DNA from 3 places in the Paenibacillus sp. TY11 genome. Region 3 is predicted to be linked to each of the others. Evidence: predicted binding sites of a transcription regulator. Region 3 holds the regulator's gene; each other region holds the start of a gene.

Region 1 (10,233 bases), on a different contig from region 3:
ACTTCCAAAAGCTTGCGTTAGTGGTAAATTATCTTTTTGCATAAAAACAGCCTGTTCCATATTAGTTACTTCAACAGACCGTCCTCCCCCGTGAAGCTCCAGCTTCTCTATGTCAGCCCCTGCCTGTCTGCTCATACTGTAGCTACCGGTAGCATTACCCAAACGTACGGACCCGAACGCAGCGTCCATATATCCTTCACTCGTCGTATCCAGACTACTATGCAGCAGCTCATAATCATCGCCACCCAGCCACAATAGCAAATCAAGCATGTGAATTAAATCATCATAAACCGTCTGTGCCGCTGGTCTTCGATCATATCCAGTTCGGTGTTTAATCGCCGCACATTGACTGAAACCGCCCGCTTCCTCTAACCATGCTTTAGCAGCTACATAATGCGGGGCAAAACGTCGATTAAAGCCTACCGCCAGCAGTACGGCCTGCGCTTCTGCAAAAGCGGTCATTTCCAGATTCTGACGAACGTCATAGGACAACGGTTTATCCACATATACCGCAATTCCCTTTTCAATACACGCCATGACCAGATCAAAATGGGCTTCGGTCGCGGCATGTATAAATACAGCTTCCGGTTCCCATGCCAGCATCTCCTTTACATCCGTCGTTCCTCTTGGCAACCTATATTGCTCCATAATAGAACTAACCGGCTCCTGTGAACGGTTCATGACACCTACGATGTCTACACCTTCGTGTGCAGCCAGTAACGGCAAATACACTTTACGAGCAATACCACCCAGTCCTATAATGGCTACTCTTGTCTTCGTTTGCTTGTCCATGTCGTTCCCACCTTAATTACTCAGTTCATCTGTTGTCTAGTTTACATGGAAGTCCGCTGACAAGTAAAGAAAAGAGACTGCTCCCGGTCCAATTGGACCTGCGGAACAGCCTCTATGACATGAGCGTCCAGCTTCAGCCAAGATTACTTCAATGTAAGTTAGCTTAGGCGTGCAGCGCTTGCTTTTTTGTTTTTTCACTTTTTATTTTCTTAACACGCATCCCAATAGCTACAACCAGAACCACAACCAGAACTTCAAAGCCGTATTTAACGACTGCATTCGTGAACCAGTGTGCAATTAACGGCTCGGCCACCACCATTTTAGCAGCGGTATAAGCTAATACAGCGGCTCCAATCGTAATCACTATCGGGTAACGTTCAGTCAGCTTCAAGATAATCGTACTTCCCCACACCATGATCGGAACGGAGATTGCCAGACCGAGAATAACGAGTAGCATATTCCCATGAGCTGCTCCCGCAACAGCAAGTACATTGTCGAGGCCCATCATCGTATCCGCAATTATAATGGTGCGAATCGCTGCCCACATTTGATTCGTGGCTGAAATTTCATGTTTTTTCTCTTCGACCAGCAGCTTATAGGCGATATAGATAAGCGCGAGTCCCCCAATCAAACGTAATCCATAAATTTGCAGTAAATACGTGACCAGCACTGTAGCAATCACACGAATGACGACCGCTCCGACCGTCCCCCAAATAATGACTTTCTTTTGATTGGCCTTATCGACATTGCGAGCCGCCAAACCGATTACGATCGCATTATCACCAGCTAGCACCAGATCAATGACAATGATGGACAATAATGCGGTTAAAAACTCAATTGACAAAAAATCCATACGTTTCTCCCACCTTTTTTATTTATTTGTTATACTGTACATAGTTCAGCGCTTTATACTAAAAAAGCGCCATTTCCGGAATCCGGAAAACGGCGCTTGACCCAAATTTGGCATCAAAAAAAGACCATTTACCCGGATTCCTAAAATCCTGGCAAAGGTCTCGCTTACAACATTACGTTGCCAATAAAGCCGGGGATTAAAAATCCCGTAATGACGACTTTACTCGTTGAGCTACTCCCCTTTGGGAACTATTCTGTTAGTGGCAGTATAGCACACATTATTGGGAATGTGAACCCTATTTTTTTCTGTATAAGCGATAAGCCGAACAGGGATATTGAAAGAGGTATGTAAATGAAGAAATGGCTACTGGCCGCGGCTTATGTTTCGCTGCTCTGCATCGCGTTTATCTACAGATATGATTGGCTCGCCTGGGCGGACAAGCAAACCTCCTTCCCAGTTCTGCTACTGCTCGCATTTTTATTCGCGTTAATTCCGTTTGTGCCTTACAAGCTGATTATCGCTTCCATTGCTTATGCTGCAGGCGCCTGGCAAGGTGCTCTGATTTGCTGGCTTGGGACTACCTTGGCTGCGTTGGTCGTTTACGGTGCGGTACGTACCCTGTTACGTGACAAAGGACGAGCCTATTTGAAGCGTGTTCCCGCAATGGAGCGCTTCAATCGGATCATGGAGCAGGAGCCTTTTGCTGCTGTGCTGCTGGCTCGCCTGATTCCGGTCATCCCCCAGGCAGCTGTAAATGTATATGCTGGAGTAGCGGGGTTTCCGTTCTGGAGCTTTATGCTAGCTACAGCTATTGGCAAGCTTCCCGCAATTGCAGTGTATGCGTATGCAGGCGGCACCTTTGCAGAACATCCAATCACTGGCTTGCTCATTTTGCTGCTATATACTGCGCTGGTGACTGGCGGCTTTGTGCTCTACCGAAAAAGGCTTCAACGCGCCAACAGAACATAACGCGATGAGTTTGCCCCCGACTCTATAGGATGTTTCATTGCGGTTTTTGGGACACATGCAATTACGCTACCGATTGCTTTCTGACGTTTCGTTGGATTTTGCAAAAATCTCGTATATAATTTAATTGTAAGCTATTTAAATTACAACTAATTAAACATTCTCAGATTGGAGTGATAAATATGAGCACCAACAATCCGCACACGGTAGAAAAAGCAACTTTTGCAGGTGGCTGCTTCTGGTGCATGGTTTCCCCTTTTGAGGAATTACCCGGTATTTTGAAGGTTAGATCTGGATATACAGGGGGACATACCGAAAATCCTACCTATGAGGAGGTATGCTCTGAAACAACGGGGCATGTGGAAGCCGTACAGATTACATTTGATCCACAAGTTTTCCCGTATGAAAAACTGTTGGAGCTATTCTGGCAACAGATTGATCCGACGGATGAAGGTGGACAGTTCCACGATAGAGGTTCATCCTACCAAACGGCTATTTTCTATCATAATGATGAACAGCGCATCAAGGCAGAAGCTTCCAAAGGAGCTCTGGCTCAAAGTGGCCGCTTCGACAAGCCCATTACTACACCCATCTTGCCTGCGGCAACTTTTTATGAAGCTGAAGAATATCATCAGGACTATCATAAGAAGAACCCCGCTCATTACAAGCGCTACCGCAAAGGCTCGGGACGTGAAGATTTTATCGAGCAAAATTGGTCCGGCAAGATTGATAAATCCGATCTTAAGGATCGGCTGACGCCTATTCAATACGAAGTAACACAAAAAAATGCGACCGAGCGCCCTTTTCAAAATGAGTTTTGGGATCATGAGGGTGAAGGCATTTACGTAGATATCGTATCAGGAGAGCCTTTGTTCAGTTCACTCGACAAATATGATGCGGGTTGCGGTTGGCCCAGCTTTACCCGTCCGTTGCGCAGCTACAATGTTAAAGAAAAAACCGATCTCAGCCATTTTATGATCCGTACCGAGGTGCGAAGTCGTGAAGCAGACTCCCATTTAGGGCATGTATTCGATGACGGTCCAGGTCCAGATGGTCTGCGTTATTGCATCAATTCCGCCGCGCTCCGCTTTGTGCCTCAAGAAGACTTGGAACGTGAAGGATATGGAGCATATAAGTCATTATTTGAAAAATAAGTAGCTACAGTATCATTTGGGGCTGGCCCGGAGTCTATCTTTAATAGATGACCACGGACCAGCCTTTTTTTGATATGGCAGCACATCATTACTGAGGCTTACAATTTAACTCATAACCCATCCAAGCCAAATTGCTAAGGGTACCAGCAATAGCTGAGCTAATAAAGTACCTGCCAAACGCGAGATGATCATCCAGCCGTACATGCTGTTCATCCGGGTTAAGGGTAGCTCCCCTCGTAGCGTTTTTTCCGACAGAACCGCTAATCTTGGATCAATTAACAAGGTCAATAATACCGTTGCGACGCCATTGATTAGACCTGACGACATTGACATTGCCGTACCTTGAGCGGGCCACAGGAATGATGCATATAAGGCAGATACCACTCCTGTTGTATAAATTGCGGTAACAGTTATATTCAGGATAATCAGACGCTTGGGTATCGCCCCGCTAACCAATGAGGTAAGCATGGACCAGGTAGGGCGCTTTATGTAGTAGCCTGCATGCTTCCAGCGATTTCGCATCATTAAATGACGCATCAAAGCCGGAATAGATCCGGTATGCTCCAAATGGACAATCCATCTGGCTGACATGCGTACCACTGTTGGATACAGTAATATAGCAAGCATGGTTCCAACGGTTGCGGCCAGCAGTACCCCATGCATATACAGCTCCAGTCTAATATCCGTTCCGCCCACTTGTACTGCAGCTTTAGCCTGATCGACCATCCCTCCGAGTAAAGGTCCCTGCGCCATGTTGGAGGTGCGTGAAACCAACAGCAGCATTCCCGCAACGGTTAACGCCAATCCAATCCGACGCGCTCGCAAACCACCAAGCCGGAGAGCATAGGACAAGCTATCTGTAGTATGAATGATGATGGTTAGCAAAAAAACGAAACCCCAGGCAAGCAAATGCTTCACTCCTTTTTCTGGTATTCTGCACACCATTATACGCTTTTTCTCAAGATATATTTTACAATATATTCATTTCTTTGATTTCCGTTTGTTTAAGCCGATAACGGGTAATACATAATACATCATTTGCTATAAGGAGTGTGCAACTATGCCTTGGAACAAACATGATTACCCCCCATCCATGAAAAATCTGGAACCTCGTGTGCGAGAAAAAGCCGTTGATATTGCTAACGCTCTACTCCGTGACGGCTATGAAGAAGGACGCTCTATTGCGATTGCCACTTCTCAAGCTGAGGAATGGAACGTTAATCATCCAGCCGAACAAGATGAGAAGCAGTAAGAACATGAAAAGCAGTATTCAAGCAAAAATGGGCACGACCATCATTCCGCATAGAACGCCAACAGATTTCTGCCATTATTCATGACCGGAACGGCGCATTCATTCTACTTTAAAGCCTTCCTGACAGAGCCTCGATACAGCGAAAGGGTGTCACGTAAGAAGATTTCTCTCCTGACGTAACACCCTTTCCTTATTGACGAAGGCTGTGGACGACCGGCACTGTTTTGGCAACTACCTTTTTAGCGGGAATAGCCGTAGGCAGTACCTTTTTCACAGGTCGGTGCAGTTGGAACGTGGTCGTCCATGTAATTATTTTTCCGGCAAGCCACACAGCCAGTATTGTAAACATTGTTTCCTTCACAGGCAGATACAATAGCGATAATCCCAGTACGATGATGTCACTGACGATAAACACGTTGCCGATTTTCCATCCGCGCCACTCACTGATCAGAAGAGACAAAATATCATCGCCCCCGGTTGCTCCACCGAATCGCAGTACGATTCCGGCTCCCAAACCTGTAAGCACCCCACAAAGTAGAGCTGCTATCAGCAGATTTCCATGCAGATCTATAACCAGAGTTGAATACTTCTCAAATCCTGCATAAAACAGTGAAAAGGCGACAGCTCCGATTAACGCAAGCATCATAAATCTTTTGCCCTTCAGTACCCATGCCAGCAATATGACGGGAATATCAAGCAGCAGCATACTCCATGCTGGAGATATGCCAAACGCGTAATGTCCCAGCAGAGCTAAGCCTGCAAATCCGCCTTCTGACAAATGATTTTGAGCATTAATGTGATAGTACGTAAAAGCTAAAATGCATGTTCCGAGCAACATGACAGCAATCTGTCTCAGTGCTCCATTGTTCACGATAGATTCGTAAGTTTTCCTCATACAGGCTCCCTCGGTTTCTCGTAAGTTTGATGTGGATGAACCCACTCTTACGGAAGCTACCGGGTAAGATGTGCCTGGAGGACTTGGTCCTTCGCATGTACAATCCCCTCTTCCGCAGAGTTGGCTTTCGCAACTTGACGTTACTCCGCGGAAAAGCTAAGTATAAGACAGATCAAATCGTTTCCAAATCGTCCTTTGGGGAAGTATCCTTCGGGGACACATGGTATCCTGATCCTTTCTTTTGTGGAATAAAACTCCGACATTTCTGTGGTGCATATAAATCTATAATTTATTATACCACACCTTGCCACTTGCTAAACAGCTTACTTTTTTTGCTGCACCATATTTTATTTTATGTGTGAGCATGCTTTATTGTATGTGCGAATTAACGTATTATACCGAAGGTTTGGCGAATGCACATTTAATATAACCAAAGCGTATTTTATTTCCGTTTAGATCTATTTATCCACTTAATTTGGCGGTTCTACGCTGGTTGGCCATAAACACGCCTCCAAGTATAAGAACAAGCCCGGTCAGAACGTTCCAGCCGATATGCTCATTCAGAAGCAAAAAGCCCCATACGATGGCACTTACCGGTACAAAATACGTCACCGAAGAAGCAAATTCCGCACTTCCCCGCAAAATCATATAGTTGAACAAAATATATGCTACTCCTGATCCCAAAACTCCCAGTCCTATAAGGGAACCCAATACACCTGGAACAGAAACAATCGACAAATCAGGTCTCTCCACAATTGCCATCATAATGCCACCCCCTGTCGCCGCACCAAACAGTGTCGCAAAGGTAGCCTGATACATGGAAAGATTGGAGAGAAAACGTTTGGAAAGCTGCGTTCCAAATCCGTAGCAGAGAGTCGCAAGCAACATGCATCCAAAACCCACAGGATCAACAGAAATTATGGATGCAGGATTAATACCCAATAAAATAATGATCCCTACAAAAGCGAGACCCATTCCTAACCACTGCATTCGATGAAATATAGCCCCGAAAAAGACAAGCCCCACCAACATGGTCCATATTGGTGTGGTGGCATTCAATACAGAAGCCATGCTGCTAGCTATTCTGGTCTCGCTAAAACCGATCAATGTCCATGGTAAAACCATGTTGACCAAAGCTACCAGAATAACCGATTTCCACGGAATACTTTTGATTTTAAACGGTCTGCGCATAAGCAGCATTAATAAGACGATAAAAATAAGTCCAAAGCTGGATCGGAGAAATACAATGGTCCACGGCCCTACTTGATGTAGCAACAACACCTTGATAAACATAAACGAACCGCCCCAAATGAGGCTCAATAATAATAAAGCTGCATATAACGAACGTGACAATATGTATACCTTCTTTCTCCACTTTCTTAAGTTAAATAGTAGAGGCTGACCGCAATCAAAACGATCTCCCCTTTTATGTAAGTTTTTATCCATTAGCTTAACATAAACTCTGTTTGACTGTCATCGGCGATATACGCAAAAATTCTTTACACAATGGTACATCGGGATAGCGCTCCCTACCACTTTTCCAATAATTGATGATTGCTTTGGCAACAGAAAAATCCCTATGATGAGGTATAAATAGAACGTATGTTCTATATACTGATTATATATTGTATTTTTACTCCGAGTAAAGGAGATTTTTATGACAAACAAAAAGATACTGGACCACAAGAATAAAGCTCCTTTGCCTTCTGAAGAAGACGCAGGGCTGATCAAGATTTGTGTACTTCTAACTCTTGTGCTGGATGTGCTGGAACGAGACATTCGTATTTTGAATACTTCTCCTCTAAAAATGCCTGATTTGTATATTCGTAGCCTGACTGGAGTGCAACAGCGCGTAGCTGTTCAATTAGCAGAGACAAAGACGCGAATGAAAAGACAGGGGATTAAAATATACAGCGAAATCCGAAATCATGAAGGCGTAGAGGTTTTGTATGTATGCCGCGGCTATCAAAGGCGATTTTTCATGCTTTCGTCCTTTGCCCGCAGCGAAGTCCGGCGTAAACTGGGACACTATCTGGGAATTGATCTGACGCAAGATTATGCCCCCTTGTAGTATCAAATGTTCACCACCTTGAGCAGTCAAAAGGACACCAACCTTCAAAATGCTGCTGATTCGCTTATTCAGGGATCTGCTGCAGAGCCTATCGTATCTCTTCAAAAAAGGAGGGACCTGAAATATGAAAAAAAAAGAGCAGAGCGCTTGGAATGCTGACTCTACTCATTTTTATAACAGGCTGCTGGGATTAGGAAATTTGAAGGATGCCCGATTCACTCCTAAAGGCGTGTTGTGGCAAACCCTAAAAGTTGTAGACGATTCTCAAAACAATCAAGGGAAAAGTACCAATGAAATTCATTCAGGCACTGGCCATTCCATTCGACAAAGTGTATGGAAAAGTGTGGAATGAAATAAAGAGTACCCCAATGTCCGTTTTCATCCGCAGGTCACTGTAGACATTGTCGGGAACAGCATTTTAAACTAGGCCGTTTAGCTTTTAGGTTGATCAGGTATTGTTTCAGGATGAATAACTTCGTCAGATTTGGTTTTTGGAGTCTCACTCTGGCTTTCTGATTCAGAAGGAGTCTCCTGCTTGTTTTCAACAGAAGGTTGCGAAGTATCTGTTGATGGCAAATCTTTATTCTCATCAGGCATATCTATCTCTGTGTCTGTGTCAGGAACAATAGGAGCCGTTTCCTCTGGTGGAATCTTCTCTTGATCTTTTGCAGGCACTTCATCCTCTGGGATTTCTTTTTCTTTGATATCTGGTTCGGACGGAACCACTGGTCTAGCAGAACGAGAACGCGGAAGCTGTTCTCTCCCAACTTCGGTCGGCACGTATTTTTGATTAAACCAATCGGTCACGAGTTGACCCGATTGGCGGGAATAACGTCCTGGCAGCTTACCTGTAAGGCTAGAAACCGTAACTTTCACAACACCTTCCGGCTGTATAAAATGCTTATTCTTAAAAAGCTCAGGCTGGTCCTTGACCGTCTCATTCATGATCAGTGCCCACACCGACTGTGCTCTGGTATGGCCTTCTTGAGATAATGTATTAACCTGTTGGCGGTAACCAGCCCAGACGCCTAATGTAACGTCAGGGGTGTATCCCATAAACCATACATCACCAAAGTTTTGTGTCGTACCGGTTTTACCAGCGATATCAATGGTACCGTAGCTTTTAAAAGCATTTTTCAGACGTTTTCCAGTTCCTCTCGGATCTGATATAACGGTTTTGAGCATATCCGTCATCAAAAAGGCGGTTTGCTGCGAATATACACGCTTCGTCTGCGGTTTAAATTCATATACGATCTTGCCGTTGGCATCCGTAATTTTGCTGATCAGATGGGGTGTATTATATACACCCATATTAGGAATCGTTCCATATGCTGCGGTCAGTTCCTCGACGGATACCCCTTTGCTAAGTCCACCCAGAACCCCTGTCTGAGCTTGTTCATCCTGCGGCTGAATCGTCGTAATTCCAAGAGAACGCACAAAATTCCAAGCGTTTGGAATTTTAACTTCATATAAAAACAGCCTCAGTGCAGGGATATTGATTGACCGATTGAGTGCTTCACGGGCTGTCATAAGCCCCTCGTACCGTCTGTTATAATTTTTAGGAATATGATAACCTTTACGTCCATCTTTCAATATGATTTGCGAATCATCAATAAGACCGGCGGGCTGAGTGTAGCCCTTTTCCAATGCAGGTAAATAAGCAGCGATAGGCTTCATAGCAGAACCAGGCTGACGTGTCATTTGAGTTGCATAGTTCATTTGCTCGGTATTAAAATCCCTACCCTCGATCATACCGAGTATAGCCCCCGTTTTATGGTCAATCATGATTGCTGCAATCTGCTCTAATCCCTTCTTCTTACTGTATGGAGAAAAGTTTTGTGGATTGGCTGCAATCTGCCGCATATTGTTATAAATTTTCTTATTTATCGTTGTATAAATTCGATAGCCGGACCGTTGCAACTCTTCTCTCGTATTTCGAAGAAGCTCAGCATACTCAGGCTTGGAAATCTCGGCTGCCGTGAGATCCGGATTTTGCTGGAGCGCTAACAACTGGGCGGCCTCCCGCTCTGTCTCCAACATCAAATAAGGGAATGTGTTATAGCTTTTTTCGCGATGTGGCGCAAGAGTGGCTTTCACATCAAATTGAAGCGCCTCGTTATATTCGGATAGCGTGAGTTTACCTGTTGCCAGCATTCTTCCCAACACGAAACGTTGGCGCTCCATCGCTTTGTTGAAGCCTTCTTCATCAAAGTTCCCTTTTCCATCAAAGGCGGAATAAACAGATGGCAG
Region 2 (10,233 bases), on a different contig from region 3:
AGTGCGAGAGATTTCCAACTGGGAAGCGGGACGAGCGGGTCCCAAAATGCGAACCTTATCAAATTGGCCCTTAGAACCAATTACAGCTACCGTTTCATTTGCGGCAAATTGTCCTGGTTGGGACAAAGGTTTAAATTCAGTTAATTGATAGCCTGCTCCGAACAAAATTTCAATATGCTCTTGAGTCAGGTGAATATGACGGGCGGAAACGCCGACAGGTACGATTTTACTCATCGTGTGGTCACTCCTTTTTCTCTATACAATACTTTACACATCTATGCTATTATACGCCTATTTTGCCAAGAAAGAAAAGGAGAGCGCATAAAGTTCCCTTTTTCGCCCTAATCAGCCTTAAATATCGTCCATATAAATCGGATCAAACCGTCGTTTTAGCAAACAGGAGAAAGAATAGCATGATTTCAGCTACGATGAGATGAGAAGGAACAACAATAAATACATTAAGAATAAATAAGACACAGAGGATTCCAGTTAAGAAAAGAATGACTCTGAAGCTTGGTTTAAGATGACTTAGTCTGTACTGATGGAATACCAGTAAAACCGACAAAAAGTAAATAAAAACAGATGCAAAGGTAAAGCAAAGTACAAAGATATAAGCTACTTGTCCCAAAAACAAGAGCTGTATCGAAGCAGCTAGCATGCTAAGTGAAAGATAAATAAACAAATGACCATAAATAATAGTCTGTCCTGCTGTTTGTTTTGATTTATCTACGTGCTTTTCCACATTCTCAAAATATTGCCACCAGATTGCGATAACTAATACAAAAGCTAAAGCAGCAAATACAACGGAAGAGACCGTAAAATGATCGGATTGTAAAACAGAAAGCATACTTATCACTGATTCGCCAAGCAGGATTAAGGTGAACTGTGCAAAGCGCTCTAAAAGATGCTCCGTATGGATAGGTGTGATCACCAATTTTTTACGACCAACCAAAGGAACGAGGATATCAACAGCAATGCCGGTATATAAAATCAAATATCGAACCCAAGAGTCAAAGAAGAGGGAGAAACTAGAGATGACTATTCCGATCCACAAATAGGTTCCGAAAAAACGAGCTGTTTCCTGTTTATGAGCCGTTTCTTTGGGTGCCGAAAGTAAATATTGAACGACAGTCAAACCTCTTAAACCAATATAGCCAACAAGAAAAGATACATAATACGCATCAAAATCTATATTAAGGCTGGCGGTCATGATTAATACGGAAAACAATTGCATGATCATAAAGATTCGATGCGTTAGACTGTCTTGACCAAAACGATTATTGTAGACAGTTTGTCCCACCCATGCCCACCATATCGGAATAAAAATCAAAATAAATTTCCCTAGATGTTCCCATGAAATACTACCATGCTCAACATGTAGTAAAACATGAGTGGCCTTGGAGACAGCGGCTACGAACAATAAGTCATAAAAGAGTTCAAGCCAGGTAACCTTTTTTATCAACATTATGTAATGGAGCCTCCCTCTGATATGGCGGTGCAGCATGGTGACCCGTCAGGCTCGCTCCAACGTATGTCATATTTCGGCAAGCGTTAATTTAGCACCATGCAATTCTAAGATGCTCCAATTATTTCGTAATAGATCTCGCTTTGTCAAGGGTGTGCGTAGCCAAAAATAACTGCTATAAATAGCTATTTAAGAAGACATTTTGGAAGGCAGATTCGTTTGCAAATATTCCAGCGCATGTCCTCCCAGCCATCCCTTGACCAGCTCCTCAGGGTAATGCTTCAGCAGCAGATCTGCAAAAACCGGATATTTCCCCGAGTGCTCCAGCCCTTGCACATGGTGTTCGATACCGTCAAAATCAGACCCAAACATCAAATGTCGTTCGCCACCTAATGAACAAATATGCTCAATGTGCGGTAGCAGATCCTCAGAGGTTACCGTACCCTGCTCTTTGAGAAACATCGTGACGAAGGTCAAACCAATCCGTCCGTTACGGGCGATCAGTGCACGAATCTGTTCATCCCGTAGATTACGGGGATGAGCACATCTCGCGAAGGCATTCGAATGCGAGGCAATGGGTGGTAGAGCCGCCTCCTCCAGCACCTCCCAGAAGCCTTGTACGGACAAATGCGATACATCTAGCAGCAGGCCCAGGTCATTACAGCGATTGACCAAATCACGCCCCTTGCGAGTCAGGCCGCCACCTCTATGCTCCATAATGCCGTCAGCTGCCCAGTTCGCATAATTCCATGTCAGCCCGATCAACCGTATTCCCATGGCATAGCACAATTCCGCATAAAACGGATTCCCTTCCAGCGCATCTGCCCCCTCCAGTGAAAGCAACGCCCAAGGTGACCATGTATGATCCGTTCCATTACCATCCAAATGGGTTCGTTTTTCCGCCTGTTTCTCTTCTCCTGTCTGCTTTATTTGCTCCGCCTGATGCACAGCGGACGTATTTTTACGTATTGCCAAGTCTTCCCTCCACAGCAAAGGTCTCAACCCACCTGAGGTAGAGGTGACATGCTGCCTGAACAGCTCAATTTGACGAACCACATGCTCAAATTTGGGCGTGCCCAATACCTGTGAAATATATATAGCGAACGTTTGCAACCACACGTTGCCTTCTAGCAAACGCTCTTTTGTAACATCAAGCGATGGATGACTGAAATCTATCCGCGAATCGAGCTGCATTTTACATAACACATCACAGTGAAAGTCAACAACTGGCCAACTCGCTTTTAGCTTATCATTCATGCACTTTACCTCCATTTAAATTGATGCACCACCACAAATTTATTTTAAAAATCATAGAAGCAGACCCACAATGCAAAAAAGCCCGTTTACAAATCGTAAACAGGCTCAGGCCACTTCCATTTATTATCTTGGCTCTACAATCAGTTTGATCGCAGTCCGGTCTTCTCCATCAATAACAATGTCTGTAAAAGCAGGAATACAAATCAAATCCACTCCGCTTGGTGCGACAAATCCCCGGGCAATGGCTACCGCTTTAATGGCTTGGTTTAGTGCACCCGCTCCAATCGCCTGTAATTCTGCATTTCCGCGTTCACGCAGTACTCCTGCGAGTGCGCCTGCAACTGAATTGGGATTGGATTTTGCTGATACTTTTAATACATCCATAGTAAGTACCTCCCCTGGGAATGATGATGGTTTGATTCCACTATTAGATGTTATTCGAGGGCCAGCAAAAAATTCCTGCTTTTTGGTGACAGTTTTCCTTATTCTTTCCTTAAGTAACTCACAAAAAAGTTAATCCATCCGCCATTCATCTTCTTTAAGTCTGATTTTCTGAATTTTACGAGCTTTTCCATCATTATCATTCAGCTCTACGCTGATGGCATGAAAGTGCCATTTGCCCATGTCCACTTGAAAGCGTACCGGAAGCTGGGTCTGGAATTTCTGTAACACAGCCTCTTTCTGCATTCCAAGCACTCCCTCATAAGGACCTACCATTCCCGCATCTGTCTGATACGCAGTTCCTTGTGGCAATATCGTATCGTCATTACTCTGTACATGTGTGTGCGTACCTACCACGATTGATGCACGTCCATCCAAGTGCCAACCCATAGCGATTTTTTCCGAGGTTGCTTCGGCGTGAAAATCGACTAGGATATGCTTATGTTTTTTGCGCAGCTCATCTACAATTTCATCGGCTGCACGGAATGGACAGTCAATAGCTGGCAAAAAGGTTCTTCCTTGCAGATTAACAATTGCCAGCTCCTTACCTCCACCTTTTACAACTGTATAACCCCTGCCCGGTGTTCCTGGTGGAAAGTTAGCTGGACGGATGATCCGCGGCTCATCATCTATAAAATCAAATATTTCCTTGTTGTCCCATGTATGATTCCCCATCGTAATCCCATGAACGCCCCAATCAAAAAACTCTCTGGCGATGGCTGGGGTAATTCCTCTTCCCGAAGCCGCATTTTCTCCGTTGACGATAATAACATGCGGGTTATATTTTGATTTTAGCGAAGGAAGATTCTCCCTCAGTGCCTTTCTGCCTACACTGCCGACGATGTCTCCAATAAATAATACGTTGATAGAAAGCCCTCCCTAGTCTGCCTTACATAATGAAAAGTGGCCCTACAAGCAGCGGCCACTTTTCATTGAAATGCTTTTATTTTGCGTATTCTACCGCACGGGTCTCGCGAATGACGGTAACCTTGATATGACCCGGATAGTCCAGTTCATTCTCAATCGTTTTCGTAATATCGCGGGCCAGTCGGAATGCTTCCGCATCATCAATTTTCTCTGGCTGTACCATGACACGAACTTCGCGTCCGGCTTGAATCGCGTATGATTTTTCAACGCCTTCAAAAGATTCGGAGATGCGTTCCAGCTTCTCAAGACGACGGATGTACGTCTCTAGCGTTTCACGCCGCGCTCCCGGTCTTGCTGCTGACAGGGCATCTGCCGCCCCAACCAGCATGGCGATCACTGAAGTCGCTTCGCAGTCGCCGTGATGTGAAGCAATACTGTTGATGACGACCGGGTGTTCCTTGTACTTCTTCGCCAGTTCCACGCCAATTTCAACGTGTGATCCTTCCACTTCGTGATCTAGCGCCTTCCCGATGTCATGCAGCAAGCCTGCCCGTCTTGCCAGTACAACGTCCTCGCCCAGTTCCCCGGCCATCAGACCTGTCAAGTATGCAACTTCCATCGAGTGCTTCAATACGTTCTGTCCGTAACTCGTACGGAACTTGAGACGTCCCAAGATCTTAATCAAATCCGGATGCAAGCTATGCACACCCACCTCAAAGGTGGCTTGTTCACCATACTCACGGATTCGTTCGTCCACCTCTTTACGGGATTTTTCCACCATCTCTTCAATACGAGCCGGATGTATCCGACCGTCCGCTACGAGCTTCTCAAGCGCAGTACGCGCAATCTCTCTACGAATCGGATCAAATCCGGACAATATAACAGCTTCCGGCGTATCATCAATAATGAGGTCAATTCCTGTAAGGGTTTCAAGTGCACGGATATTACGGCCTTCACGCCCGATAATCCGGCCTTTCATTTCTTCGTTCGGCAACGTAACAACAGAAACCGTCGTTTCTGCTACATGATCTGCCGCACAACGTTGGATGGCCAGTGTGATGATTTCACGAGACTTTTTGTCCGCTTCTTCTTTGGCCTGTTGTTCAATTTCCTTAATCATCTGAGCTGTTTCATGACGAACTTCCTGTTCTACGTTGGTCAGAATAATACTTCTTGCATCCTCCATCGTCAGATTGGAAATACGCTCCAACTCAGTTACCTGGCTCTTGTAAATCAAATCAATTTGCTGCTGGGTTTCATCGATTCGTTTCTCTTTGTTGGCCACTTGTTCTTCTTTGCGTTCCAGCGATTCCAATTTTTTATCCAGCGATTCTTCTTTTTGCAGCAATCTTCGTTCCTGTCGTTGAATTTCATTGCGACGTTCACGAGTTTCTTTTTCAGCTTCGGCACGGATGCGATGGATTTCATCTTTCGCTTCCAATACCGTTTCCTTCTTCAGCGCTTCTGCCTCTTTTTTCGCGTTCTCCACGATTTGCGCGGCAGCTTCTTCCGCACTGGAGATCTTAGCTTCTGCAATAGATTTGCGAATAAAATAACCAATCCCGAACCCAAAGAATAACGCGGCTACAGCAACGAGAACGAACCAGATCGCAGTCATCATACTGTTCACCTCCCCGTTGGTTCCTCCAAGGCATTCCTTGGGACTTTTTGCAATTGTCACATTTACTTTGATCGTCAAACTAAGATAACGACACAAGGTCGTTTCATTTCATATGCACATGCTCTCACATGTACAATTCCGCCTGGCATAGCGGCATCACTTGTTATTTGGCGATGAGAACTCACCCATGGATTCCGCTTTTTTGGAAGGAAAAAGGGCGTTCCACAAGTATCGTTTCATATATATTTTATTATTTGACAAATGGCATTGTCAAGGGAATGCAAACATTAGTAGACTACCGTGCAGCTTTCCATGTAATAACCGGCTCATCCTGTCCGTTCATACTAGCCAAAGGTTCAGCAGCCGTTTGGCAACTATTCCTCCCACTGCAATAATTCCTCGTCATCGGAAGCCGCCTCATGCTCGGTCGCAGTAAGATGATTGACCACGCGGCGTGTCATATCCCCCGAATATCCGCGTCTCATGAGGAAAGGGAAGGTTTTCCTTTTTTTCTCCATTATATCACCACGTATCTGATTCCATTTCTTACGACCGACCATCAAAGCGCTCTCCCACTCCTCATTGTCGGTGATCTCACCTAACGCTTCCCCGATAGAGGCTTTAGAGATGCCCTTCTGACGAAGTTCTTGCCTAACCCACATCTTCCCCTTACGTTGGCTTGTTATGCGCTGCCTTGCCCACTGGCGGGCGTATAAATCATCATCCACGAGTTGCTCCCTTTGCAGTCGGACCAGTACTTCGTCAATAACAGACTGATCCAGTTCCTTTTGCACCAAACGCTGGGCAATTTCCTGACGTGTGCGAGGCTTTCGCCCCAAATAGCGAAGCGCAAGTACATAAGCCTGTTGCTTTTCATCTGCCAGAACGATGTCTTCCAGTTCTTTTTTGACGAATGACGTTCCTTTGAACATATTGTACTTGATCATTACATCTTCCAATACAGACAGTGAATACGGGCCAAAATGAATGATATACCTTCCACGTTTGCGTCCCTGTCCCTGCTCTACCCTAGTAATCATCAATTCCTCATGATCCGGAAAAAGAGAGATCCCTTGCTGCTTATTTTCTTCCGAAGTGTATTCATCTTCATCGTCCAACTGCAATATGTTTCCCTCACTTTGAAATTCACGAAAGCAGTCTCTGATCACCTGCTACGCAAAAGTTAGATTCCGCTGACAAAGCAGACTTTAATTGATGCAAAAATGCCCTGCACAACTGTGCAGGGCATCAGAATCATGCTATTCAAACGGACTGTGCCATAACCCTGGCTCCAGTACACACACCAGGATTCACCAAGCTTTATTCAAGCTCCAATAATTCCTGTTCTTCCTTGGCTTGCTGTGCCAACTCTTCTTCTGTAGGCGGAGCAACCGTTGTAATCAAATTGCTGGCCACCCGAATTTTTTGTTCGATTGTACTGGCAATGTTCGGATTTTCCTTCAAAAATTGCTTTGCATTCTCACGTCCCTGACCAAGGCGCTCACCTTCGTAGGAATACCAGGCTCCGCTCTTGTCGACAATGTCGTGCTCCGTACCGATATCAATCAAGCTACCTTCTTTGGAAATGCCTTCACCGTACATAATATCCACTTCAGCCTGACGGAAAGGAGGGGCAACTTTGTTTTTCACGACTTTAATACGTGTGCGGTTACCCACAATGTCGTTACCCATTTTCAAGCTTTCAATACGACGAACATCCAAACGTACCGTAGAGTAAAACTTCAAGGCACGTCCACCTGGTGTTGTTTCAGGGTTACCGAACATAACACCCACTTTTTCACGCAGCTGGTTAATAAAAATAGCAATGGTTTTCGATTTATTAATGGCTCCAGACAGCTTACGCAATGCCTGCGACATCAAACGTGCTTGAAGACCGACGTGGGAATCTCCCATTTCGCCTTCAATCTCTGCCTTCGGCACAAGTGCCGCTACGGAGTCAACAACTACAATGTCTACTGCTCCACTACGTACAAGGGCTTCCGCAATCTCAAGCGCCTGCTCTCCTGTATCTGGTTGCGATAGTAACAACTCATCAATATTGACACCCAGCTTGCTTGCATACGACGGATCAAGCGCATGCTCGGCGTCGATAAAGGCGGCTTGTCCGCCTGTTTTTTGCACCTCTGCGATAGCGTGAAGAGCTACTGTCGTTTTACCGGATGATTCCGGTCCGTATATTTCAATAACCCGGCCTCTTGGAAAGCCGCCCGTTCCTAACGCAATATCCAAAGCAATCGAACCACTGGGGATCGTTTCCACTTGCATGTGGGTAGACTCACCCAACTTCATAATGGAACCTTTACCAAATTGCTTTTCTATTTGACGGAGCGCCATATCCAGCGCAGCACGACGATCTGACAATAAACTCACATCCTTCATTATTTGTACTTTAATAATACCTTGTTTTGACACGCTTGCCAAGCATTTTTTCGAACATACATTCGTTTTTTTGTTCGCACAGCTCTCTTCTATAATTATACCTGTCTCTTAAAACAAAAAAAGAACCGCTAGCAAAAGGCTTTGCAACGGTTCTTCCGATAAGATGATTATATCATGAATATCTATCTAAAACAACTCTACGACCCACACTGTAATAGATAGTTAAGAGAGCTTCTCGTTCTCTACCAGTCTGCGCCACAATCTGTACAGGATTGCTTTGACTGATCGCAGACGGATTGTTTCACGGTTACCACTCAGTCTCAGCTCATGTACTTCCGTTTCCTTGTCGCGCTCAGCAATGCCAATATACACCAGACCGACTGGCTTCCGTTCGGAATATCCAGGTCCAGCTACACCAGTAACTGAAAGTCCAAAATCGCTGTCCATGATCATTCTCGCCTGCTCTGCAAGCACAAGGGCTACTTCCTCACTCACTGCACCTGGCGCATGATCCCCTTCCAAATAATCTTGAGGCACGTTGAGCAATTTCATCTTCATTTCATTGGAATAACACACGATGCCACCTTGAAACATAACAGCACTGCCCGGTATGGAAGTGATGTGTTCCATCAGCATTCCACCTGTACAGCTTTCCGCCGCACTCACAGTGAGTCCGCGTTTGACCATTAGATCTACGATAACCTTCTCCAGCGTAACATCCTCGCTTGCATACATATATTCGGAAAGTCGCTGCTGAATTTCTACTTCCGTAGCCGTCAGCTTAATTAAAGCTTCACTCTCGCTGGTCGCCTTGGTGGATATACGGATCGTGACTTCCCCTTCCTTGGCATAAGGAGCAATTGTGGGGTCCGTCTGGGATTGGATCAGATCTAACAATCGAGTTTCAAGAGCTGACTCACCGATCCCTGCGAATTTTAGCATTTTCGAATAGATCGGCATCTCCTCACCGCTCAATGCCTGCTGAAGCAACCAAGGCTTTGCATGGTTTGCAAACATGGGTTTAAGCTCCTTAGGCGGTCCAGGCAAAACTACATAAAATTTACCATCCTGTGCAATTGCGTCGCCCACAGCTAGCCCTGTCTCATTTTCAAGCGGAGTAGCGCCTTCAATAGAAAGCGCCTGCCGGCGGTTATTCTCGGTCATTTCTACCCCGCGGTTACGGAAAAACTGATCTAGCTTGTCCATTGCAAGACGATCTATGTGCAATTTTCTCCCAAGTACTGCCGCTATCGCATCTTTTGTCAAATCATCCTGAGTCGGTCCCAGACCGCCGGAAAACAAAATAATATCCGCACGCTTCTGAGCAAGTCGTACCGCTTCCTGAAGTCGATCCATGTTATCGCCGACTACAGTCTGAAAATATACATCGATTCCGATTGTAGCCAACTCTTGTGACAAATATTGAGCATTTGTGTTCACTATTTGTCCAAGCAATAACTCTGTTCCTACTGCAATTATTTCAGCTTTCATCTATTCTTCCTCCTGTACTGCGAATATTGTGGGAATTATGTAAAGAAACAGCAATAAGTTAGTTCCTATTGCTATTTCCATAAAATTTATCCTGTTAAACTTTGGAGGAGCTCAGCAAATGGATATTTTTTACAAAGTAATCAATACCCGAATAAATGGTGATCAACACAGCCGCCCATATCGCTATTAAATCGAACGGAATACCGAGAAAAACAAATGGGAAATTATTAATGAGCAGCGCTACAATAGCAACAATCTGGATGATTGTCTTTAATTTGCCCCAATTGCTTGCAGCAACCACAGAGCCATCCAGTAAGGCGATCTGACGCAGACCAGTAACCGCAAACTCACGGCTGACAATCACAACGACAATCCACGAATCGATTTTTCCCATTTCTACCAGGGAAACCAAAATAGCGGTTACCAAAAGCTTATCAGCAAGGGGGTCCAACAGCTTGCCCAAATTGGTGACCATATTATTTTTACGGGCCAAATATCCGTCAAGACCATCCGTGCTGGCTGCTACAAGGAAAATGATAGCCGCAATCAGCTGATTATACGGCAGCTTGAAAGCTCCGATCTCAATTGGCGGCGGATAAAAATCAAAGTCCACCAGCAAAGCCAGCATCATCACCGGGATAAGGCAAATCCGCGTTATTGTAATTCTGTTGGGTAAATTCACAACACACTC
Region 3 (10,233 bases):
TGGATAGTTACGTAGTACATGGCGATCCGTATCCGGTGGAATATAGACGGGCAAATCCTGAGCAATGTTAGAGCGCACAGCCCGAGTAAGCTTAGGGAGCGGCTTGACTTCAACAACTGTTGCCGCTTCTGCCTCCCGTTCAGCCTCCATGTCCTCAGCCATTTTTTTGCGAGACTCAGGGTTCATAAGCTTATTGGCAATATCCAGGCCATCCATAGCATCTTTCGCATAGGCAACCAGACCATCATACTCAGGACGGATACGATTTTTAGTGAACTTACGCGTTAAAGCAGCTCCACCAACCATGATTGGAATATCAATATTCGCATTTTTCAAATCCTGTGCGGTTAGTACCATTTGTTGTGCTGATTTAACAAGCAGACCGGATAAGCCAATCATGTCGGCCTTTTCTTCACGATAAGCCTCAATAATACGTTCTGGTGGTACTTTTATACCCAGATTCACGATATGGTAACCATTGTTGGATAGAATAATCTCCACCAGATTCTTACCAATGTCATGCACATCACCTTTGACCGTAGCCAATAAAATCTTACCTTTTACCGAGGATTCATTCTTCTCCATGAACGGCTCTAAATAGGCTACTGACGCCTTCATCACTTCAGCGCTTTGCAGTACCTCTGCAACAATCAGTTCATTATTGTTAAACAGCCGTCCTACTTCTTCCATTCCCTTCATCAGCGGGCCGTTAATAATCTCCAGCGAAGAATATTTGACGAGCGCTTGCTCCAGATCCGGAATCAGTCCCTCCTTACTTCCCTCCACTACATAGGAAGCCAGTCGTTCTTCGAGCGAAAGGTTGGATATCTTTTCTTTTTTCTCCACTTTCTTGTTGCGGAAAGCTGCTACAAAAGCGGATAAAGTATCGTCATTTGTTCTATAGATCAAGTCTTCCGCAAGTTTCCGTTCATGCTCAGGAATGGATGCATAACGTTCAAGCTTCTCAGTGTTTACAATCGCATAGTCCAGACCTGCTTTGGTGCATTCATATAAATAGACGGAATTGAGCACTTCACGACCCGCCTCCGGCAAACCAAAGGAGACGTTACTGATGCCCAGGATGGTATGAACCCCGGGAAGCGCTTCTTTAATGATACGAATGCCCTCAATCGTTTCCTTAGCTGAACCGATATATTGCTCATCACCTGTTCCTACTGGGAATACGAGCGTATCAAAAATTAGATCCTCCGCCGCCAGACCGTAACGGTTCACCAACAGATCATAAGAACGTTTAGCTACCTCAAGCTTATCCTCACGCGAAATAGCCTGTCCACGTTCATCAATCGTTCCAACAACAACAGCCGCGCCGTATTTATGAATAAGAGGAGCCATTTTCTCAAATTTCTCTTCACCATCCTCCAAATTAATGGAGTTAATAATTGCCTTACCTTGCGAATATTGTAGTGCTTTATCAATGACTTTGATATCCGTGGTATCAATCACCAAAGGCACCTTTACCTTGTTCACAACCAGTTTCAAAAAAGCTTCCATATCCGTCATTTCATCGCGGTCAGGATCCTGCACACAAATATCAATGACATGTGCTCCGCTTTTTACCTGAGCGCGGGCAATTTCAGATGCCTCTTCATATTTTCCTTCCACGATCAAACGCTTGAATTTGCGGGAGCCCAAGACATTCGTTCGCTCACCAACCATATACGGACGATTGTCCTGTTCAATATATACAGGCTCAATACCTGATACAGCAGGAGGATGATGACCTACCAGCAGACGGGGCTCAAACTGCGCCATATGTTCACTCATAACCCGAATATGCTCAGGCGTGGTACCACAACAACCCCCTGCAATATTCAGCCAGCCTTTTTCAGCGAAAGCAGCCATTTTACGAGCTAATGAATCAGGAGATTCATGGTATTGACCATTTTCATCGGGTAAGCCCGCATTTGGATAACAGCTAATAGCTGCAGAGGACATTTCAGACAACGAGCGAATATGATCACGCATAAACTCTGGACCTGTGGCACAATTCAGCCCAATCGAGATTGGATGTAAGTGTTCCAGTGATATGGAAAAGGATTCGATATTTTGTCCGGCCAACGTCGTTCCCATGGGCTCAATCGTGCCTGAGATCATTAGCGGAAGCTCGATACCTGTCTGCTCAAAAGCCTGTCGAATTCCGATACTTCCAGCTTTGACGTTAAGCGTATCCTGTGATGTCTCCAATAGTAGAACATCCACCCCGCCTTCAATAAGCGCCAAGGCCTGCTCTTGATAGCTTTCAATCAACTCTGCAAATGTAACGCCACCTGTGACAGACAAGGTTTTCGTGGTTGGACCCATAGCTCCTACAACAAAACGGGGCTTGTCCGCGGTGCTATATTTATCCACTGCGTTTCGCGCCAGTTTGGCCGCCACCAGATTAATTTCACGGGCACGTTCTGGTATATCGTAATCCGCCAAAACGACGGATGTTGCTCCAAATGTATTCGTTTCAATCAGATCTGCCCCGGCCTTCAAGTATGCTTCATGAATCCCTTGAATGACATCCGGTCTCGTTAAGACCAGCATCTCGTTGCAGCCCTCCAGCTCTTCCCCACCAAAATCATCGGGCGAAAGGTCCTCCTGCTGAATCATGGTGCCCATGGCCCCATCAAGAAGGAGTATTCTTCGTTGTAACGCATCCTGTAAGCTAACTTTATCCAAAATTTCTTCACCCCCGCAAAACGTTAAATCCTAGTTTAGCAGAAACCGTATCATTTAGATAGATTGAAGTAAAAACATACGTTTTATGCAGGTTGTTCTTTGTATAAACGACTCATCTAATCCATTTTTGTAGTTTGTAGCATTATTGAACGTACTTAAACCCGTATCCTTTAGCTATAGCCATTGCAATATAAAATGTTGCAATCCTGTATTGTACAACGGTTCAAGACATGGTATTCTTTATACAATATTAATCCAAGTGGAAAAGAGGGATAAATACATGGCCGAAATCTTAATACGTAATACCAATGAACGAATTAGCGGTGAAGAACAAGTACGTGAATTTTTGGAGAGTCACGAGGTATTGTATGAACATTGGGATGCTTCCAAACTGTCCGGGGAGTTGCAAGAAAACTTCACCCTAACAGATGATCAAAAAGCCGCTGTTCTCAAAACATTTGAACCCGAAATCAAGGATTTAGCCGCACGTCGCGGATATAAAATATGGGACGTTATCACCTTATCTGAAGCAACGCCGAATCTGGACGAGCTGCTGGCCAAGTTTGAGCAAATTCACACCCACACCGAGGATGAAATCCGTGCCATTGTCGCTGGTCAAGGCATCTTCATCATTAAAGGCCCTGAAGAGATCGGCTATTTTAACGTAGAGCTTTCACCGGGGGACGTTATCTCCGTACCTGAAAATATACCTCACTTCTTCACTTTAATGGAGAATCAAAAGATCGTCGCAATCCGCTTGTTCATCGAAGAAAATGGCTGGATTGCCGAACCGTATGAAGATCCAACCTTCATTAAAGCATAATTACGAAATCATCCTTGTGTGAATAAAAAAACTCCCTCTGCTCTGTAACAATCGAGCGAAGGGAGTTTTCTTAATACTCGTTTCTAAAGACTATGGATTTCTTACTTTAACGATTGAATAATTCCGTCCAATTCAGACAGATGCTTGATTTCGAACTTGGGCTTGATCTCTGTGGTGTTGGTTTTAGCATTTCGGTTCACCCACACCGAGTGTACACCTGCTGCCAACGCTCCTTGAATATCAGTCGTCAGCTTATCTCCTACCATTAAAGCATGTTCAGGCTCAATACCAAGAAGCCCCAAAGCATGCTGGAATATAGACGGATCAGGCTTGCCTCGACCAAATGAACCTGAAATGACAACATGATCAAAGAAAGGAGCTAATTGAGGAACTCCATCCAGTTTCTCCTGTTGTAGATCAGGGGAGCCGTTTGTCAGCAATAACAGCTTGTATTGTCCCTTCAATTGTTCTAAAATCTCAAACGTTTCTTCATATACATGTGGACGCGCGCGTCTTTCCGAAGCAAATTGGGTAGCCAGCTTTTCCGCCAATTCCTCATTATCTATCCCCAGTTGCTGGAGCCCTCTGCGCCATGATTCCTTTCGATAAACAGGAGCCAACTGTTCCAATTGGCGGAATTCAGGCTGCTCACCTGCTGTAAAATTCGCCCACAATCCTTCAAACGGATTAATGCCGATCATTTGAGTAAAACTAAAGGTTTCATAGGACTCATACAAAGCGCGTGCTTCCTTGCGGACGGCTTCCTCCAGAGACTTCGGATCAACGCCTGCTTCACCGGAGCCTGTTTGGCACGCTGCATCAAATGCCTCTTCTACACTACGTTCATCCCACAGAAGGGTATCATCAAGATCAAACATTACCGCCTGAATCGTCATCTGAATTATCCACTCTCTTTCCACTATATATGTACGCCTGTTTGCTAGGTTACCTATTCGGATCATCATGTGTGTCCATATTAAGCAAGCGGCCGCAACATGTTATATATAACATCATGCGGCCTTACTTACAGAGCTACAGGCTAAATCAGTTATTTCTTGTCTATCTGTATCTGATTGGATAGCGCAAACTTTTCAAGTCGCTCTGCAATGGCATCCGTGTCATAGCGTCCCAGTGATTTTGTGAAAATAAAATTACCGCCCTTACCTTTTCTTTCAACGGTTACGTAACCCTTTTCAATCTTGATGGCTTTCATGTCCCCTGCCGTCATTGGACGTTCTCTGCCACCTTTCAGCATATAGAGAGTATCCTTTCCCACCTTCAAATAAGGACGACGGATAAAGAAGATAACAGCCAGCATCAAGTACAAGCCGAATACAAGCCAATCCATTCCTCGCATGCCGGTCTTAGTCAAAAAGTAACTCATGAGCATGTACAATACAGCAAGACCAGCCAGCATGATTGGCACAGTAATATTACGGCCACGGAAAATGTCCATTGCAGAACCTGCGCCGTTAATGGTTTGAATGCCTTGTTTTTTGCGCGATTTATTCAAATGTGCTGTGTTTTTGCGTACTTTTCTTTCAAATGATCGGGCCATCTCTCAATTCCCTTCCCAGATATATTACATTAAACAATTGCCTCAAGGCTGATCTATATAGATACCGAGAAAGATACCTAAAAACGAAAGGTAAATTATGCAGGCTTGGCCGCTTTAACGACATTAATGCTTCAGCCCGCCATTTCCCTTCGACGTATCATCGTCCACAAATTCAATTGTTTCAAGCTGCTGCCGAAAATTACGGCGAATGTTACCTAAGTAAATTTCCCGAAGATTGGCGCGCTCTGTGGTCTCCGCTTCCGTCAATCCCTCGGATTTTGCTTTGCGCGCTAATTCATTAATGCGCTGTACCAAGCTGTCTATATCCAAATTGTGTCCCCTCCATAAAAGCAAAGATATAATACACTTTGACATGTAGAAAAGAGCTTGTCAAGGCTTCCGCATTACGCTCCCTGACAAGCTCTAATAGTCTGTAGATCAGAAGTGCGGAAGCTTGAGTACCTGACCTGCCTGCACACCCCGATCCTCCAAACCGTTAATCCGCACAATTCCTTCTATATATACCCGTGTATCCATTCGTTCCGGTTTATGATTCACGGCAATCTGCCACAATGTATCCCCAGGTTGTACGGTCAGTTTGGTCACTTCTTCCTTGGAAACTGAAGGAGCTGCGAAAACCGTAAGCACACCTGCCCCTGCAATCCAAGCGACAATCACTAGAATAAGAAGCTTAAGTAAAAAAGTATTAGTAATAATCTGTACAAAACGCACCCTACCCTCTTTTCGGGTCTCCTGTATATTTTCTAAATTCATCGGAAAAATACTTTGATAAGTACTATATTTCATCATTGGCCGTGTCCTCCAAACGTTTGTTCTTATGTTTTTCACAATATAACACGAACATTTGTTTTGTTCAATAGAAAAGAGAACAAAAGTTCGCAATTATTTTTAGGGATTATTTAGAACTTATGTTTGTACGAACGGAGGTTCTATGCTATAATTTTCCCAAACGTTACTAAATGGGGTTGATACGGTATGTCTAAGATTTCGAGCCGCCAGCAGGCCATTCTTGAATTTATCCGCAATGAAGTGCGTCTAAAGGGATACCCCCCTTCTGTACGCGAAATAGGCGAGGCTGTCGGATTGGCCTCCAGTTCTACGGTTCACGGTCATTTGGATCGTTTAGAGAAAAAAGGACTCATTCGCCGCGATCCTACCAAACCACGGGCTATTGAGTTACTCGGTCAAGACGAATCGGATAATAGCAACTTGATTAATTACTCCATTAGTCGTGTCCCCGTCGTCGGCAAAGTAACTGCTGGTCTTCCTATTACGGCGACAGAAAATATTGAAGATTACTTTCCTCTTCCCCAACACTTTGTTGGTGAGGATAAAATATTCATGTTATCTGTTGTAGGCGAAAGCATGATTGAAGCTGGTATTGCTAACGGAGACTATGTAATCGTACGTCAGCAGCAGACCGCCGATAACGGCGACATTGTTGTAGCTATGACAGATGAAGACGAAGCTACTGTTAAAACCTTCTACAAAGAAAAAGATCATATTCGCCTTCAACCTGAAAATCCAGCCTTTGAACCTCTTCGCCTGACACATGTCAGCATTTTGGGCAAGGTTGTAGGACTTTTCCGGGACTTCCACTGATTTCTCGTTTCTTCTTCCCCGTCATTCTATCCACTAATACAAAACCGGCTGCCTAGGGTAAGCCGGTTTTGTATTGTCATTATGTTTACTATGTATCTCACAACTATTCTTTCCTTTTCAGCAACCTATATTGTATCTACTATAAAAATCCGCCCCCTCATCTTAAATAATCCCCCACTGATCTTGATCTGCTGTACTGTTATTGGTGAAACAAATGGATCTTTCTTTGTTCTAGATAAATATGATATATTACTCATAGCCTCTATAGGAGGAATTAAATGAAAAAAAATATAATTTCAGCGTTTGTTGTGATATTTATCGCCATAAGCTGTGCAGTTCCAACAATGGATCATTTGTATGCAAAAGAGAAATCAAACATAACAACCTACGATCGTATTCAGTACATACAAATACTTATCCATTTCAGGTATTTAGAAAAGCAACTTGAAGCTACAATTTCCGAAAGAAATAATTACCCAGAAGACAGCCAAGAATATAAACAACTCTCAGAACAACTGAATCATATTCTTGCCCAAGAGGCGTACTTCGAAAAAAAACTTAAAACCCTTAATAGTAAATAATATTCATACTAAACTGCATATTATCTTTATCTACACTATTTGACTCATGCTGACCTGCTGTAACATTCTCCTACAACGTAAAGTTGGAAAGGCGAAGGCAGGTTAGCATGAGTTTTTTGTTAAACATTAGGAACATAGGTAGCAGCTTTTTTTACTTTTAATAGATTTATGCTGATACATTACTAGCACAATTGACATATGTATATAGCAGACCTAAGCAAAGGAGATATGCAGATGATCAGAAATAGAGTTAAAACGTATAAGCATCGCATCGGGAAAAACAAATATCTGGTCGTTAAAGTCTTTCAGGCCGCAGCTGCTAAAACAGGAAGCGGAAATGCACTAGCAACCAATGCATTGAATATCAAAATTTCCAAGCGTAAGCGTAAACACCACTAAGATTCAACCGTACCTTCATTTCTTTGAAGGGAGGTGATATTATGAGCAGAAGACATTTCAGACGTGATTTGAGAAGAAGAAGATTAAACATCCGTTCCAATCAAAGAGCCATTGCGCGCGCAAGAGGTAACGCACTGGCTGTTAATCTGTTTAGCGTAAATGATAGACAACGCAGACGTTAATAATCGTTTTCAAGCAAAAAGCGGGAAGGATTCTTCCTGCTTTTTTGTGTTTACACGGCACACCAAACTGCTAAATCCCATCGCACTGCTTAAATTCATCGGCCTTCCTTTTTTTTAAAAAAACTTCATCGATGGATACAACCTACACTCGCACTTGGGTTAAAGCAGTGATGAAAAATTCGATATTTGCTTTTACGATGTTTATATGTGCAGTTCATGCTAATCCACTATCTACTGATATCGTTCAAAAGAAATCACCACATAAGCACCAAAATTATCAAATATCAAAAATGTTTTTAAGAATCACAATCTGAATTACATACTGCAAATAAAAAGGATCATACCAGCTATATCTTGGTATGGTCCTTTTATTTGTAGCAAAGTTACTTAGAGTACTCACTTACTTCAAACGTGAGGATACGATCGAACAGCATGTAATCCTTACGGCTACTGAATGGTCCCTTGTTGTTGTCATGTTTGTTAATGGCGTATGAAGCCGATCCAGATCCAGCTTGTTTGCCTTCATACCAGGCAATAAAGTCTTCAACCTCAGTCATGCTTAAGTCAAATTCTTTCTCCAAACCGGTTGTCATGGTAACTACTAGAATAGCATGGTCCCCGTTTGAAGTTGGATCCTCTGTTCCTGGATTAGGAGTGGAGCTCGATACTTTAGACATCATCTCTAATTCGCTAAGAGCTAGATACTGACTTCCATTGTTGGCTGTAATATTAATTCTATAATTCTTATATGAATTAGAATTAGAAAAAGAGAATTTTTTGGGAGTGCTATTTACCCATCCAGTAATATTTGACTGAGTGTCTAGTACGTTCCAAGTAATCCCGTCATTTGAGCCTTCGAAAGTCCAATTTTTAGGGGCTCGGTCAGTTGCCGTCGTCTGTGGATATATAACATATTGCTCAATAACTTCAGGATTGGAAAAGTCATATCTTAGCCAAGCAGTAGTTGTACTTGATGTCCACGCACTAGCAATAGTGGCAAATTCCTTGTTAAATGCCTCATATGCGTATGAATATTCATTACTTGCGCTTGCTACTCCAGATGGCAAAATGTTAGTTGTCATTTTTGGAATTACATTTTCTGAATACTCTGCTTCAGCAGCAAAAACATTTGATAAGGGAAGAGATAAAAGGACTAAAAATAAAATTGTAATACATGTTTTCTTCATTAGGATAATCCTCCAATATTTTTAATAGAACTAAGAATAATTTAATTAAGGAATTGTGTCTAAACATAAACTTGCTGATCTATAAATATAATCCATATATTTGCATATTTATTTTTTATTGGGCATGAAAGAGATCGTACCAGTTACCCGCAGCGCCCTTCACATCTACTCTAAATTCAAACTGGTCTCGCATGAAATGCTTTCCGTTAATCTTGATCGACTCAGGCGAAAACTTTTCCACTGGCCCACCATAATCCTCAAACGTCACACGTAATTCTTCATCCACGCACACAACATTTACTCTTACCTGACTTAATGCAGCTGCAAACAGTTCGATACCCGACCTTTGTGATTATTGATCAAGACGATCAACTTATACTGGATAAAACACGAATATGTAAATTCACCTTGCCATATGAGTCCATTGGAGCTCAGAAAAAAACGCACTTCACTAGGGCGTGTCTTCAAACTCAAGCAAGCCAGATCATAATGGAAGCCAACGTCAGAAAAGCCTTGAACGTACACGCCAATTTATCATAGCGAGTCGCCAGGCGACGGTAGTGCTTTACTTTGTTAAAAAGCATTCCACCAAATGCCGTTCTTTGTAGAGATCCCGATCATATTCCGCTCGAACATGGCGATTCTTCTTGCTCGGGATGACCGGAATCGCCTGCTGTTTTTCTATAAGAGCATCGGATGGCATTCGTACCATAAGCTCGGTCGGCTAAAACCTGTTTCTTTGTGAGCTTCATGGTTCGGAGCAAGTCGTACCCCTTCACCGAGTCATGAGCTTGCCTACCCGTCAGTTCAAAACGAAGAGGATTTCCCAAGGCATCGACTACGCCATGGATCTTGGTGCTGAGTCCTCCACGGGAATGTCCGATCGCTTGCTTGGCTGCCCCCCTTTTGCGCCCGAGCCATGCTGGTGGACTCGTATCATGGTGGTATCGATCATGACATTTTCTTCGTCGCGCTCTTGCGAAACGTGCTTAAGAACCTGATCCCAGATTCCGGCCTTCTGCTAGCGCCGAAAACGAGTATACACCGATTTCCAATAAGGATATCGTTCCGGCAAATCTCGCCAAGGAGCACCCGAACGTGCCACCCAAAGCATCGCATTTAACATTTGTCGATTGTCGATTGTCTATTGCCGGCCGCCCCCCCATGTGGTTTTCGCTCAGGGGGAAACCAATCT

The links. Region 3 encodes LexA, which represses DNA repair genes until DNA is damaged. Its sites were predicted from a motif close to CGAACATATGTTCG; they were not measured.
Region 1: the regulator LexA is predicted to act here: its motif matches at 7,508-7,521, upstream of AC6EJC_RS03045 (YhjD family protein).
Region 2: the regulator LexA is predicted to act here: its motif matches at 8,103-8,116, upstream of recA (recombinase RecA).

What each region holds. Positions count from the first base shown of each region.
Region 1 covers NZ_JCBAIQ010000002.1:173,407-183,639, forward strand. The annotation lists gene AC6EJC_RS03005 (Gfo/Idh/MocA family protein) at 1-792, opposite strand, end outside; gene AC6EJC_RS03010 (TerC family protein) at 956-1,645, opposite strand; gene AC6EJC_RS03015 (TVP38/TMEM64 family protein) at 1,997-2,614, shown strand; gene msrA (peptide-methionine (S)-S-oxide reductase MsrA) at 2,794-3,765, shown strand; gene AC6EJC_RS03025 (lipid II flippase Amj family protein) at 3,871-4,674, opposite strand; gene AC6EJC_RS03030 (DUF2188 domain-containing protein) at 4,826-5,017, shown strand; gene AC6EJC_RS03035 (YitT family protein) at 5,208-5,912, opposite strand; gene AC6EJC_RS03040 (DMT family transporter) at 6,375-7,265, opposite strand; gene AC6EJC_RS03045 (YhjD family protein) at 7,570-7,983, shown strand; gene AC6EJC_RS03050 (hypothetical protein) at 8,108-8,335, shown strand; gene AC6EJC_RS03055 (transglycosylase domain-containing protein) at 8,416-10,233, opposite strand, start outside.
Region 2 covers NZ_JCBAIQ010000016.1:48,797-59,029, forward strand. The annotation lists gene pduL (phosphate propanoyltransferase) at 1-234, opposite strand, end outside; gene AC6EJC_RS17715 (low temperature requirement protein A) at 377-1,465, opposite strand; gene AC6EJC_RS17720 (dipeptidase) at 1,655-2,722, opposite strand; gene AC6EJC_RS17725 (stage V sporulation protein S) at 2,846-3,106, opposite strand; gene AC6EJC_RS17730 (TIGR00282 family metallophosphoesterase) at 3,236-4,030, opposite strand; gene rny (ribonuclease Y) at 4,107-5,651, opposite strand; gene AC6EJC_RS17740 (regulatory protein RecX) at 6,026-6,775, opposite strand; gene recA (recombinase RecA) at 6,972-8,033, opposite strand; gene AC6EJC_RS17750 (competence/damage-inducible protein A) at 8,274-9,542, opposite strand; gene pgsA (CDP-diacylglycerol--glycerol-3-phosphate 3-phosphatidyltransferase) at 9,637-10,224, opposite strand.
Region 3 covers NZ_JCBAIQ010000006.1:69,859-80,091, reverse strand. The annotation lists gene metH (methionine synthase) at 1-2,685, opposite strand, end outside; gene AC6EJC_RS07980 (1,2-dihydroxy-3-keto-5-methylthiopentene dioxygenase) at 2,966-3,508, shown strand; gene AC6EJC_RS07975 (HAD family hydrolase) at 3,610-4,404, opposite strand; gene AC6EJC_RS07970 (hypothetical protein) at 4,557-5,066, opposite strand; gene AC6EJC_RS07965 (DUF896 domain-containing protein) at 5,190-5,396, opposite strand; gene AC6EJC_RS07960 (LysM peptidoglycan-binding domain-containing protein) at 5,505-5,873, opposite strand; gene lexA (transcriptional repressor LexA) at 6,063-6,689, shown strand; gene AC6EJC_RS07950 (hypothetical protein) at 6,968-7,270, shown strand; gene AC6EJC_RS07945 (hypothetical protein) at 7,505-7,669, shown strand; gene AC6EJC_RS07940 (hypothetical protein) at 7,711-7,851, shown strand; gene AC6EJC_RS07935 (discoidin domain-containing protein) at 8,235-9,038, opposite strand; gene AC6EJC_RS07930 (hypothetical protein) at 9,154-9,375, opposite strand; gene AC6EJC_RS07925 (transposase) at 9,656-9,922, opposite strand; gene AC6EJC_RS07920 (transposase) at 10,060-10,179, opposite strand.